One region of the Pseudoalteromonas sp. 68 DY56-GL68 genome, then DNA from elsewhere that is predicted to be linked to it. Evidence: predicted binding sites of a transcription regulator. Region 1 holds the regulator's gene; each other region holds the start of a gene.

Region 1 (4,657 bases):
CCATTGAGAGCCCGTGACCTTAATGGTGATGTCCGCCTTAGAGGCATCTTCCATGGCGATTAAGGTTTTTGTGGCAGGCACAGCCATGGCAATTAAAATCACAAACGGAATGGCAGTCCAAAGAATTTCAACTTTTGTGCTTTCATGAAATTGGGCAGGCTTTGCCCCTTTTGATTTTCTATGATGTATTAAAGCCCAAAACATCACCGCAAAAACGATGACGCCGATTACACAACAGATAATAAATATCGTCATGTGTAACTCATAAACATTATTACTTATATCAGTTACCCCTTTACGCATATTAAATTGACTATTTGCCAATGCTAACTGCGGTAGAGACACTAATATAAGCCACAAGGCATAACGCATTTTACCCATGTGACAGCTCCTTTAGATGCTATTGCAAGACGCAAAGCGAAAAGGCGTACAGCTAGGTGCCCATTCGTATTTTTATTGTTAAGAGCAAACACGTACCAACACGACAGAAATCTGATACAAGCTCATCGTTTAACACCACAGCACATTATTTTGTGTCTTTTTAGTAAAGCGGTGTTAACACAATGTATTAACCAATTAGTTAAAAAATGAACAATAAGCAAGTTTTTAATCTAAGAAATGTTTATTTTGGTGCAAAAATAACAACTATAATCAGAGCGTTATTTGTAAAAAAAGGAGAAGAGCAAAAACTCAAAAAGAAAGGAAAACTGCGCTATACATGGACTTCCAGCAACGCTAAGGGGTCACAAATCGATGCTAAATAGGTAAAAAGCGGCGTCGCACCAAATTAAATCAGTTTGACGCACCATTTTGGAAACATCTTACTCAGTACAATACATCAAAACAAAAAACGAGCGTGACTGAGAACACTAAAGTTACTTAAGTATATTAGCGTTACATCCAATCAGCATTACGAATAACCCCAACTGCCAATCCTTCAATATTGAAAGATTCGTGTTCGAGATCAACTTCAATCGGTGCAAACTCGTCATTTTCTGCATGTAGGAGGACTTTTCGACCTGCTTTTTCTAAGCGTTTTACAGTCACATCTTCATCAACACGCGCAACGACAACTTGACCATTTTCAGCCACTTGTGTTCTGTGTACTGCCAGTAAATCACCATCCATAATGCCTATATCTTTCATACTCATGCCATTAACACGTAGTAAAAAATCTGCAGCGGGCTTAAACAAAGATGGATCAACCTGACAATGGCTCTCTACATGTTCCTGCGCTAAAATTGGCTCACCTGCGGCAACACGACCAATTAAAGGGAGTCCTAGTTGTTCTGGCTCATCCTCTTCAACTAACTGAATACCACGACTCGCACCAGGCTTCATTTTTATCATGCCTTTTTTAGCCAGCGCTTTAAGATGTTCTTCAGCAGCATTGGCACTTTTAAAACCAAGCGTTTGAGCTATTTCGGCACGAGTTGGCGGCATGCCTGTATCTTTAATAAATACTTTAATAAGTTCTAATATTTGCGATTGGCGTTTCGTTAATGGGCGCATACAACTGGTTTTCCATACAGTACATTTAACTGTGAGTATATACAGTTATCTGAAAATCGCAAATTTAAATTAGCCACCTCATTTTGCTACAAAACTAACATTGAACAGCACAGTTATATGCAATATGGTAGTAGCTTTAATTAGCTTGCTAAGGAAATACCATGAGCATTTGGCACCAGCCAATCACTTTGGAGCAATGCCAGCAATTTGCACAAGGCATTACAGGTGAAGGAACTTTGATGAAAACCATGGGCATTGAAATAACCGAAATTGGTGATGACTACCTAGTTGCCACCATGCCCGCTATACCAGCCCACCATAATCCAATGGGGATGGTACACGGAGGCGCAAATGTTGTGCTAGCTGAGACTGTGGCCAGTTATGCGGCAAATTTTGTTGTTGACTTCGAAAAGTTTTATTGTGTCGGCCAAGAGATAAATGCCAATCACCTCAAAGCATCACGCAAAGGCGTACTTACAGCAATTACACGCCCTATTCATCTAGGGAAAAGAACATCGGTTTGGGAAATTAAAATTAGTAATGCGGCAGGTGAACTGTGCTGCGTATCACGTATGACCGCAGCAGTGGTAGAACGAAGATAGCGAGCTTAGCTCTGAACCGGATAGATGGTAATTTCGATCCCTGCGCCAATGGCAGAAATACGTAATAAGGTATCTGCGTGCAGGGCTTGATTAAAACATTTTGGCGAGTCACCTGACTCAAAACCAATATCAAATGTTCGTTTTGAACACGAAAGCCACTGTTTCAATGCATTGCGTGAACATGACTCAATTAATTCGCATAATTGATTAATTGCTTTATCTGGCGTGCTAATGTCAGCTGTTGCTTCAATACGAGCAAGTTGGCGATATTCATCTTTGTCATAATGTAAGACCATGGCGTTTTTCTTTAAATCAGCCACCAGTGCACTTATATCGTGTTTTGATTCAAGCTCCAAGTCTACATTTAAAAATTGAATTTCCGACATACCTTCGTTTTACCCTCTATTAATAGCGATTGGAACTTTAACGCAGTTTTGTCTATATACCAAATCTAGAATACAGTTAATGCGACATTATGCCGCATTGGCAGCCTAATTTAAGCTTTTACAATAGCGCCTATACAAAAATAACAAATGGTTTTCTATGAATAAACGTATGTTCAAATATGCCCGCAAAGTGCATAAATGGTTAGGTTACTTGCTCGCCATACAAATCTTTTTTTGGCTGCTGGGTGGCTTGGTAATGAGCGCCATTCCACTTGAAAAAGTACATGGCAAACACTTAGCTAAACGCAGCCTCAGTAATCCATTTAAAGTACATGATTACATGGCATCAATTGATGCAATAACAACTCAATTTGAGCAAATTAGTGATATAAAATACAGCCACTTACTCACAAAACCCACTATTGAAATTGCCACTTTAAACGGTACATTTACCTTTGATGGTATAACGGGTGAGGCAATGGCTAGGCCAAGTGAATCTGAGATTATTGAAAATGCTAAAGCACACCTACTCATTAGTGCAAAGACCTCTCAAGTACAGCTTTTAGCAAAAGGACCCAGAGAAATTGCATACAAAGCGAATGTTTGGCAAGTCAGCTTTGATGACTGGCTGACAACCACCCTGTATTTAGATAGCGCTACAGGTAAGATCATTACAGTACGCAGCACTATTTGGCGTATTTTCGACTTTTTCTGGATGTTGCATATTATGGATTACGACGAGCGCGAGGACTTTAATAACCCCTTACTTATAAGCTTTGCAGCCACCAGCGTACTGTTTTGTCTTTCTGGCATTTTATTATTACTACAAAACCTACGTATAAAACGCCGTAAGCCAATTTCAATTATCAGTAAATAATCCTACCAGCATCGGCACCACTGTTTTGGTGCCTTGCTTATAACTTGTCGAAGTTTGAATTGTTCGGACTGATTATCTCGATAACAATCAAACTCTTTTTCTTTTAGAGCTATCACTCTACAATAGCAAATCCTGTAGTTCACACATGTGATGGATATGCGTTTATTTTTCTCTTTACTATTTTGCCTTGGGGTGTGTTTTACTACCTCTGCGGAGCAATTTTCTAGCTTTTCTAGTGCCAAAAAATATCTAATAAAGACCTTACCAAACGACACTAAGAGCCTATATTGTGATTGTGATATAAAACGTGAGGGTAAAAAGTTAGTGCCTGATCCAACGCGATGCGGCTACCTGCCGCGAAATGCTGTCACTCGTTCTGGTAAACAAAATATACGGGCACACCGTATTGAGTGGGAGCATATTGTACCTGCTTGGGAGTTTGGTCATCAACTGCAGTGCTGGCAAGAAGGTGGTAGAAAAAATTGCCGAAAAGTGAGTAAAAAATTTCGTCAAATGGAAGCTGACATAAATAACTTAGCACCGGCCATCGGTGAAATTAATGCTGATCGCTCTAACTATCGTTTTGGTATGGTAGCCAATAACATCAAACAGTACGGAGCATGTCCTGTTAAGGTTGACTTTAAACAGCGTGTTGTTGAACCGCCTGTTTATGCTCGAAAGCGCATTGCAGATACTTACTTCTATATGCAAAAAACCTATGGACTCGCTATTTCAAACAAACAACAGAAGCTCTTTGAAGCATGGCAAAAACTTGAACCTGCAGACTGACATGATGCGCTGAAAATTTATACACTTATTTACACTATTTAGATCGCCCTTTATTGTCATCGCGTATACTTACTGATACTTTTTCAACAACTGTTTACAGGAAAGTAATCTCATGTTTAAAAGTAACAAACTCGCGCAGGCGACTTTTTTTCTCTTTTCAAGCCTTTATTTAACGGCTTGCGGTGGGGGCAGTTCGTTAGACTCTGACACAGATACAGTAACTCCACCTCCCGCTAACTCTTCCACTGTTTGGACAGCCGGTACATTTGCGCCATCCAGCGAGTTTAAAGATCAATGCGCCGTCCCTCGCACAGGAAATGATCCATTCAATGAAAATCAGCCTTACCCCGACACTGCTGGTTCTGAGTTTACAGAAAAAATGTGGTTACGCTCATGGAGTGATGAAACATACCTTTGGTACGATGAAATCGAAGACAACAACCCTAATGACTTTAGCTCAGTTGCAGCCTACTACGCTCAACTGAAAACAT
Region 2 (4,657 bases), on a different contig from region 1:
AAGCGGCTGCACATATACCTGCAATCAAACAAATTGCAGAAATCAGCAGCGATAACTTCATACTTAACGAATTCACACCAAAACGAGATGGCGGGCGTCGATACACCACTAGGCTACCTTATTAATAATTGTTATTATTTGTTCTCCAAAGGCAAATATACCAGATTCATTTTTAGATTTATAAATTTTTTATGAAGATTGATGAATTTTCCTCACTTAGCCGATGATTTGCAAATTACGTACAATATGCAGTTGACTTTATAAACCACACTTCTTACATTAACTGAATGAAACAAATTAACGCTCGCACTTACTTTTCTTTTTTTAGCTTCTTTAGATAGAGGAGGCTTAACTGTTTGCGAGATAATTTCACCGAATAGCTAAAGCCTCCCACTTGGGAGGCTTTTTTGTTTGTGCACTGTTTTGGAATGAGGAAACCAATATGAGCATTGATACATTAAATGCGTTAAGACATGATATAAATGAAATAGATTCAGACTTACTTGTCTTACTAGCCAAACGACGCCGTATTAGCCACAGCGTTGTTGAATATAAAATTGCCAACAATAAACCAATCCGCGATGAAGCACGTGAGCAAGCGTTGCTCGAAAAACTAATTGGTTACGGAAAGTCGCTTGGTTTAGATGCCTATTACATTAACAATGTATTTCAAACCATTCTTGAAGACTCTGTACTCAACCAGCAAGCAATGCTACAAAAAAGCCTCAATCCAGATGCGATGAGTGAAACACACCGCGTCGCTTACTTGGGTGGTCAAGGTTCATATAGTCAATTGGCTTGCCATAAATACTTTAGCCGACGTCCAGGAAAGGTAATAGAAATTGGCTGTTCAAGCTTTGAACAAATTACAGGGAACGTTGAAAATGGACAAGCTGACTTCGGCTTACTCCCCATTGAAAATACTAGCTCTGGTAGTATTAATGAGGTATTTGATCTCTTACAACATGCGCAAGTATCTATTGTTGGTGAAGTGACCCACAGTGTTGAACATTGTTTGCTTGCCCTGCCAGACACAGAACTGTCTCACATAAATAAAATCTATGCTCACCCGCAACCTTTCGCCCAATGTAGCCGCTTTGTACAAGGGCTCGGTGATATTCAACATGAAACATGTGATTCAACTTTCCATGCACTGCAATCAGCATTAGATACGCCCAATAGCGCAGCAATCGGCTCAGCTCAAGCAGGGAAAAATGTTGGTCTAGAGGTTGTAAAAACAGGACTGGCTAATCAAAGTGAAAACCATAGCCGTTTTATTGTTGTTGCACGTAAACCACTGCAGGTTTCTAAACAAATACCAACAAAAACAAGCTTGATCATGGCAACCAAGCAACAAGCTGGTTCATTAGCTGATGCGTTAATGGTATTTAAGCATCATCAAATAAACCTTGTAAAACTTGAATCTCGCCCTGTACCCGGTAACCCGTGGGAAGAGGTTTTTTATGTAGATTTAGAGGCTAACCTTGACGATTTACATGTCAAACAAGCACTCGAAGAGCTGAAAGAGCACACCCAATATATTCGTATTCTAGGCTGCTACCAAAGCGAGTCTTTACAAGCTGTCAGCGTTTAACGTAAAAACTAGTCGTAACACCAAAAGGAGCTAGCAAGCTCCTTTTTGTTACGAATATTCACCGCAGACACTTGCACCCAAGGCACTCCCTAAGCATAATCTTGAAAACACTTCAAAATTGGATCTTTCATGAATAGGTTAGCTGAATTAGCAAGCAAAAGAACACCTTGGGTTTTACTCGCTTTAACCGCATTTGTTTTTGAAATAACAGCACTGTTCTTTCAATACAATATGGGACTTGAGCCCTGCATAATGTGTATTTACCAACGTTTTGCTATGCTTGGCCTTCTTGGTGCAGGTATTGTCGGCGCAATCAACCCACAAAGTACCCTATGTAGACTTATCGCATTTGTTACTTGGGGGATATCTTCAATTTGGGGCTACTTTATCGCCAAAGAACACATCGCGATGCAAAACAATACAGACCCGTTTGCATTTAGCTGTGCATTTGAGCCAAACTTTCCAAGCTTTATGCCTCTACACGAATGGATCCCAAGCTTCTTTGCTGCAACAGGTGATTGTGGAAACATAGATTGGCAATTTGCGTCAATGAGTATGCCTGCGTGGATGGAAGTTATTTTTGCAGCCTATTCACTTGTTTTTATCGCTGTTGTAGCGAGTCGTTTAGTAATTAAAAAGTCGTTGTAATGTTGTATTTTTTTTCTAGTCAAATTCCTGCTTTAAAAGAGTTTAAAGTAAGACAACGTCAGCAAATTATTGCCCTTGCACTTGCGCATTTAAGTCCTACACAGAAGATCATTTTATCGGTATGTAAACTTGTTTTTTTAGCGCCCCTGTTTTTAGGTTTAGCTTATTTTCAGGGCTGGTCGCTTGTGCCTTGGCTGCTACTAGCTGGTCTGAGCTATCCACTCATAACAACACCGATAGAAAACATGTTTGCGCTCCCTCATTTACAAGTAGCAATTAAAGAGTTTAAACAGGGCGAATAACCGCCCTGCTTACTTATTTAAAGAATAATTTTTCCTTCTAACTGCGAGAACACCTTTTCACCGATCCCTTTTACATCTTTGAGTTGTTCTAATGATTTAAAAGGCCCCTGCTGAGTTCGGTGTTCTATAATCGCTTTGGCTTTTGACTCACCCACGCCAGGAAGCAAAGTGAGTTGCTCAACACTGGCTTTATTTATATTCACCTTTTGCTGTTTAACTTGCTCAGCTCCTTTATCTTCAGCTGCGCTAATAGGTAAAGTGGGCAATAAAGTTAAGCCTATTGATAGAAAGAGAGTTGATAATAGTTTCATATTTTCCTCCGTGATATCCATTATGGATAGTTAAGTTAATTGTCACCTAACGCTTATTGCATCCCTACCGTTTCTACAATGGTGACATCATTAAATAAACCTAAAACCAACCCCAATGTCAAATAATCACCACAAAAAATAGACTCATCAAACTTGCAAATTCCGCCACAAACGATTACTGTATATAAAAACAGTAATCGAAGTGGCGTTGCTACGCTACAAATGCCACGCTTAAATGCAGGAGAAATCATGGCTGTTGTTGTTAAATATGTTGTAGAAAGAAACGGAGTCGAGCGAATGACGTTTACTACTAAAAAAGAAGCTGACGCATATGACAAGATGCTCGACATTGCTGAATCACTAGAAATGATGCTTGAGAAAGTTGACGTACCACTTAGTGAGCAACAAATTGAATCTCTTGCACTTGAGATGGCAAAAGAAAAAGACCAATTTATGGCTGTTTTGAAAGGTGCTAAAGAGGCTCCTGTAAAACCTAAAAAAGCAAAAGCAACCACCGACAATGTTGCAGATATAAAAGAAAAAGCAGCAGGTTAAAAATAAAAATCCAATAAAAAGGGCAACTCTATGTTGCCCTTTTTGTATCTAATCAAAAGTGTCTAATTAAAAACTACAGTGATGCCTCAACGTCATCAAATAATTTAGTAATTTCTTCTTTAGGTTCTGGTGTACTTAAACTCACAGCGACTATCGCAATACTTGATAGAATAAACCCAGGCACTATCTCATAGATAATTGCACTTAATTTTTGCCCATCAATCGTAACTGGTGCATAAATCCAAAATAGAACTGTCGCAGCACCCACAACCATACCCGCTATAGCCCCCTGAAGGTTCATACGTTTCCAGTAAAGGCTGAATAACACAAGTGGGCCAAATGCAGCACCAAAACCTGCCCATGCATTACTGACTAGGTCAAGAATAGAACTATTACGGTCATAAGCTAAGTAGATAGCAAACAGCGCAACCAAAATAACACTAATTCGGCCAACTAAAACAAGTTCTTTCTGAGACGCACTGCGGTTGAGGTATATTTTATAGAAATCCTCAGTCAATGAGCTTGAACACACCAATAGCTGCGACGAAATAGTACTCATAATCGCCGCAAGAATAGCAGCAAGTAAGAAGCCTGCAATCAGTGGGTGGAAAATAAGCTCAGACAGCACTAAGAAAATAGTTTCTTTGTCATCAATTGGCATTTGGTTTTCCAGCATGTAAGCGGCACCAAACAGACCAGTTAGCACAGCACCAATTGCCGATAATGTCATCCACGACATACCCACACGGCGCATGGTCGGCATATCTTTCACTGAGCGAACAGACATAAAGCGTACAATGATATGTGGCTGACCAAAATAACCTAGTCCCCACGCCATTGCCGAGATGATGGCAATTGTTGAGCCACCTGCAAACCAGTCCATCATATTAAGTGCATGAATTTCTGATTCTTTCGGTGAGCTTAATAATAAGTCATAGCGAGCATTAGCTAACGTATCCATAAACGGCTGGTCAAGCATAGTATAGGTCGCTATCGGTACTGCAAGCAGCGACACGAACATGATACAACCTTGCACAAAATCAGTTAAACTAACTGCTAAAAAACCACCGAATAATGTGTAAAGAACAACCACACCCGTTGTGATATACAAGCCCATCTCGTAACTCATGTTGAATGAATTTTCGAACAGCTTACCACCCGCAACAACCCCTGATGAAGTGTATAATGTGAAGAATACGATAATAACAATAGCTGAAATTACGCGCAGAATATTTTTATTATCATCG
Region 3 (4,657 bases), on a different contig from region 1:
ATCTGTTAGACGCCAATTACAGTTTGCCCATAGCCTCAGGTGCTAGCCGTTTTATGATGAATTCAGGCTCCATTGAGGAAGTAATTCTTGTTGCCGTTGGTTATCAAAAGGGCATACCTGGGCTAAATAGCCGAATTCATGATTACACACCGTTTGTTGATAAGACATGGAAACGTGCTACAGGGGGCGCAAAGCAACATTTAAATTACTTAAAACAGACTGTTATCCCTTATATTAACACGCATTATCGCACTGACACGCAAAAGACGCTTGTCGGTAATTCGTTAGGGGGCCTGTTTGTTGCTTATACCTTATTTACCGAGCCGACGCTTTTTTCAAGCTATATAATTGGCAGTCCATCAGTGTGGTTTAAAGAAAACTCAATATTAGCTATGACTGTACAACCAGCTACCAACACAACAAAAGTTTACATCGCAGTGGGTGAGCTTGAAGAGAGTGAAGGTGAAAAAATGGTTTCTGGTACTAAACAATTAGTAGATAAAATTAATAAGCAAAGTGGCGAACACGTGATGACAAATTTATTTGTTATTCCACATGCCCACCACGCAACGGCTTTCCCTACAACGGCCAGTCAAGGTTTAGATTGGCTATATAAAAAGTGAATAGCCGTGATTTAAATTGCGTGACACTTTTTATATTTTTTGCCGCTACCGCAAGGGCATTCATCATTACGGCCAATTTTAATATCTGCAACGGGCGTTATATCACCATCTAGGTAACGCCATAGGCCATCTTCTTTAATAAAACGCGACTTTTCGTGTAACTCACAATACAAGTTTTGGTAAAAGTAATTTGCTTTAAATTCTACAAAACCTTCTTGCTCGTTATATTCAGTATCTAAAACGTTTAGCTTGGTAAAACGGCAGCTATTAGCAAAATCTTTAATTTCGCGAACCGGGTTCGCGGCTTGCTGGCTTTGTACATAAGTACTAAATACATATTTTGCATCTTTTAGCGCGTATGCACTAAAACGAGAACGCATAAGTTGCTCTGGGGTATCAGCTTGGTTTGCACCGGTATGAAAAGGCTGGCAGCAAAGCTCGTAAGTCGATTCGCTGCCACAAGGACAAAGGGGGTGTGTGAGTGATGTCATAACAACTTACCTAAAACTGTAAATTGTTATTTTAACAAGCCTATTGTGGCTGGGGTACTAAATTGTTTAACTGAGCGCTTTTTGTAAAGCAATAAAACTTAGCTGATGCCTGCTCAAGGTTTAAGTTCATCGAATCAAGTTGGTGATTGTTTACAATATCTGTCCATGTGATCACAGCAGCAAAATTACCGTTATGTAATGCTGAGCTAAGTACGTACTCAAGGTTAACTAAATGCTTTTGTCTGATCACAAGTAGTTTGCTGGTATCAATCGAACACGAATCTAATAATGCTTTGCTAGGTACATGGTCAGGGGCAATTAATAGTGTCCATGCATTTTGGCTATTGTAATGATGCAATACTTTTAATAACTCAAAGGTTGCTGATATTTCGTCTTCAATTTGAATTAAATTAACAGACGCTTTGTCGTTATCTTGTTGGTAGCTTTTAACTGTTCTTAATGTAATTGGCTGTAACATAACTTTCACTCACTGGTTGTTTATACAGTATGTGTATACAGTAGTTTATACAGTGTTTTTGCGCAAGTACTTTTTTGCTATTTTTTAACCAATAGTTCAGTTTTATTTTAATTAAAAATATTTAGTTGTTATTAAACATGTAGTTATGATTTTCTTTGAAGAGCTAAAAAGGTGAAAAATCTACCACTAAATTCATACAGTATTTCGTACAGTACTGTATGAAATACTAAATTTTGCTTGTATACAGGTATTTTGCATAAAAAAGCCGGTATAAAACCGGCCTTTAACCTTTACTGTTTTACTACTTATCTAAGTAGGTATTTAAAAACTCAAGGTATGCGTTTGAGGCTTTAATACGGTTTTCCTTTTTAGTAAAACCATGGCCTTCATCATCAAATAACACATAGTCGACAGGCACACCATTTGCCTTTACAGCGGCAACAAGTTCATCGCTTTCAACTTGTAAAACCCGTGGGTCGTTAGCACCTTGGATCACCATTAATGGCTTAGTGATGTTTTTAGCATGAAAGAGCGGCGAAATTGCACGGTGACGTTCGCCGTCTGTCGCGGGGTCGCCCATTTCATCATACAGCGCCTTTTTAAAACTCTCCCACCATGGTGGGATCGAGTTTAAGGTTCTAACCCAGTTTGTTACACCAAAGATATTAATACCTACTTTGAATTCTTCAGGCTCGAAGGCAAGTGCTGCGGCGGTCATAAAGCCACCGTAGCTGCCCCCCATAATGCCAATTTTGTCTGCATCAACCCAATCTAAGCTTTGCAGGTGTTTTTTACCATAAACGATATCTTGTAAATCGTCAGTGCCATGCTTTTTGTCATCTAAATGAAAGAAGGTTTTACCGTAACCTGAACTGCCACGGTTATTGACTGCAAAAATGGCATAACCATGATTGACTAGATGCTGCTGCATTGCACTATAACCTGTGCGGCTTTGTCCGCCTGGGCCGCCATGCACCCAAACTAAAGCTGGTACTTTGTTGTTGCTGTTAGCTTGCTTAGGCTTATATAAAACCCCAGGGATTTCTAAACCATCAAAACTTTTAAAGCGTACAATTGTGCTTTCAACTAAGTCATTTTGATCAATCGCATCACTTAATGTGTTGGTTAACTGTTTCGCTTTCGACTCACCGAGTTGCCACACAAATAAGTTGCTTGGCGAGGTATCTGAATTCAAGTAAAACGCCATGGTTTTTTCATCAGCAGAGAAGTTTACACCACGTAAATTACCAGCAGGCAGCGATGGCATAGCTATGCCTTTACCTGTGGTGGTATCGATTATCGACACCTTAGTGCTTGCGTCAGCATTAACACCACTTACTTGATAACGACCAGATTTAGAGAAGTAAATAAAGCTCACATCCCATTCATCTTTGAGGGCAGGGCTATGCTCGCCAGTCGTTAAATCATAGCGCCAAATTTCTGCAAACTCACCTTTGGCATCGGTTGAGTAATACAGTGATTTACTGTCTCTTGAGAAGGTTTCAGGAGAGTATTTGGCATCGTCGTCATGGCGAGTGATGAGTTCTGGTTTAAGCGTTTTTTTGCGAGTATCAAGAATGAATACATCGCTGTCTTTGTTCGAATTGTTTTTCGATAAAGCAATAAAACGGCCATCAGGGCTGATTGCACCGACATCAAGCCCCATAGTATTTTGATAAACAGGGGTCACTTCATAGCTGTTAGCATCAACGCGGTACAGATCCATAAATTTAGCGTCGCGTTGATTGCTGGTTATAAAGAAGTGTTTACCGTCTTCAGTAAAGCCAGCAAACCCTGCTCTAGTTTCTTCACCGGGGGTGAGATCTTTAACTGTGCCATCGGTTTCGCGCACATAGATGTGATAACGCTCGTTACCGCCTGAGTCTTTAGTAAATAATACGCGCTCATCGTTAGGGAAATAAGCGACTGCATAAGTACTGTCTTCAAAATCTGTTAAGCGGGTTTTCTTGGCGGTTTTAATATCGACTTCGTACAAGCTATAAATACCGCTTTCGTCGCTGCTTATTAGTACTTTGTCGCCCTTCGGTGAAAAACTGCTACCCATAATTGAGGTTGTATCAAAAAAGGTCTCAGCATCATATTGTTTAACTGTTTGGACTTGCTGTTGGTTATTAGTATTAGTTGTTGATTGGTTTGACTGTGAACATCCTGCTAATGCAAGGCTGAGCGCACAAGCAATGGCTGCTAATTGGAAACTCGGTTTCATTGTAATTATTCCTTTTTATTTTTCCGCAATAGAGTCTTACTTGTTCAATTTATAAACGCAAGCCTTCGAGCGTCGATATTTGTTACAAATCATGTAACTAAATGTGGACACCAGTGTGTTAGTATTTTTCCACAATTAAAGGAATAATCATGATAGAAATTAAAGATCTCAATAAGCGTTTCGCTTCAGCTCAAGTTTTTAAAAATTATAATAAGCAGTTCAACGGCAAAAAAACCTGCTTACAAGCAGCTAATGGCAAGGGAAAAACAACATTACTGATGATCATTGCAGGCCTCGAAAATCCACAATCAGGGTATGTTTTGTTCAACAGTGAAACAATTGAATCTGTTCAAAGTTATGTTTCGATTGCCAGTGACCGTATTGCGCTGCCCGATTTTTTAACCGCGCGACAAATTATTGAACTTAGTTGTAAGGCGGTAAAGAAAGAAATACCAGAGCAACTTATTACTGGATTTAGGTTTGATGAGCACCTCAATACCCGCTTTAGTGCTTTGTCGAGTGGTAATCAAAAGAAGTGCCAGCTTATTATTGCTTTTTTAAAGCAAACCCCATTTTTGTTGTTAGATGAACCGAGTGCAGCATTAGACCAAGAAAGCATTCGGTTTTTACTCAAATTGCTTAATAGCTACCTCAATGATAAACCTAATGGGCAGATCATCATAACAAGCCATGAACCGGAGGTATTTTTACAGCACGGTTTTGAGTGTTCATCATTATGATTGACTACTTTGCCAGATACATCTCATTCCTCTCTTTTCGATATCTAGCATATACGACTACCCTTAAAAGTATGCTGTCTCAGCTAAAGAGTTTTAGC

Evidence for each region. The regulator LexA, encoded in region 1, represses DNA repair genes until DNA is damaged. The targets are predictions, from matches to a motif close to TACTGTATNNNNATACAGTA.
Region 2: the regulator LexA is predicted to act here: its motif matches at 3,032-3,051, upstream of NYF15_RS12860 (YebG family protein).
Region 3: the regulator LexA is predicted to act here: its motif matches at 1,616-1,635, upstream of NYF15_RS14315 (SulA-like leucine-rich domain-containing protein).

Annotation. Positions count from the first base shown of each region.
Region 1 is NZ_JAOCZL010000011.1:32,055-36,711, reverse strand. It holds gene coxB (cytochrome c oxidase subunit II) at 1-381, opposite strand, end outside; gene NYF15_RS07285 (hypothetical protein) at 588-764, shown strand; gene lexA (transcriptional repressor LexA) at 895-1,512, opposite strand; gene NYF15_RS07275 (PaaI family thioesterase) at 1,674-2,114, shown strand; gene NYF15_RS07270 (hypothetical protein) at 2,120-2,500, opposite strand; gene NYF15_RS07265 (hypothetical protein) at 2,658-3,377, shown strand; gene NYF15_RS07260 (endonuclease) at 3,528-4,166, shown strand; gene NYF15_RS07255 (S41 family peptidase) at 4,279-4,657, shown strand, end outside.
Region 2 is NZ_JAOCZL010000020.1:223,818-228,474, reverse strand. It holds gene NYF15_RS12885 (EAL domain-containing protein) at 1-109, opposite strand, end outside; gene NYF15_RS12880 (chorismate mutase) at 443-1,594, shown strand; gene dsbB (disulfide bond formation protein DsbB) at 1,724-2,242, shown strand; gene NYF15_RS12870 (DUF6170 family protein) at 2,242-2,544, shown strand; gene NYF15_RS12865 (helix-hairpin-helix domain-containing protein) at 2,562-2,855, opposite strand; gene NYF15_RS12860 (YebG family protein) at 3,105-3,410, shown strand; gene putP (sodium/proline symporter PutP) at 3,484-4,657, opposite strand, start outside.
Region 3 is NZ_JAOCZL010000020.1:533,507-538,163, forward strand. It holds gene NYF15_RS14305 (alpha/beta hydrolase) at 1-623, shown strand, start outside; gene NYF15_RS14310 (YchJ family protein) at 635-1,114, opposite strand; gene NYF15_RS14315 (SulA-like leucine-rich domain-containing protein) at 1,155-1,592, opposite strand; gene NYF15_RS14320 (alpha/beta fold hydrolase) at 1,894-3,819, opposite strand; gene NYF15_RS14325 (ATP-binding cassette domain-containing protein) at 3,969-4,559, shown strand; gene NYF15_RS14330 (DUF6136 family protein) at 4,556-4,657, shown strand, end outside.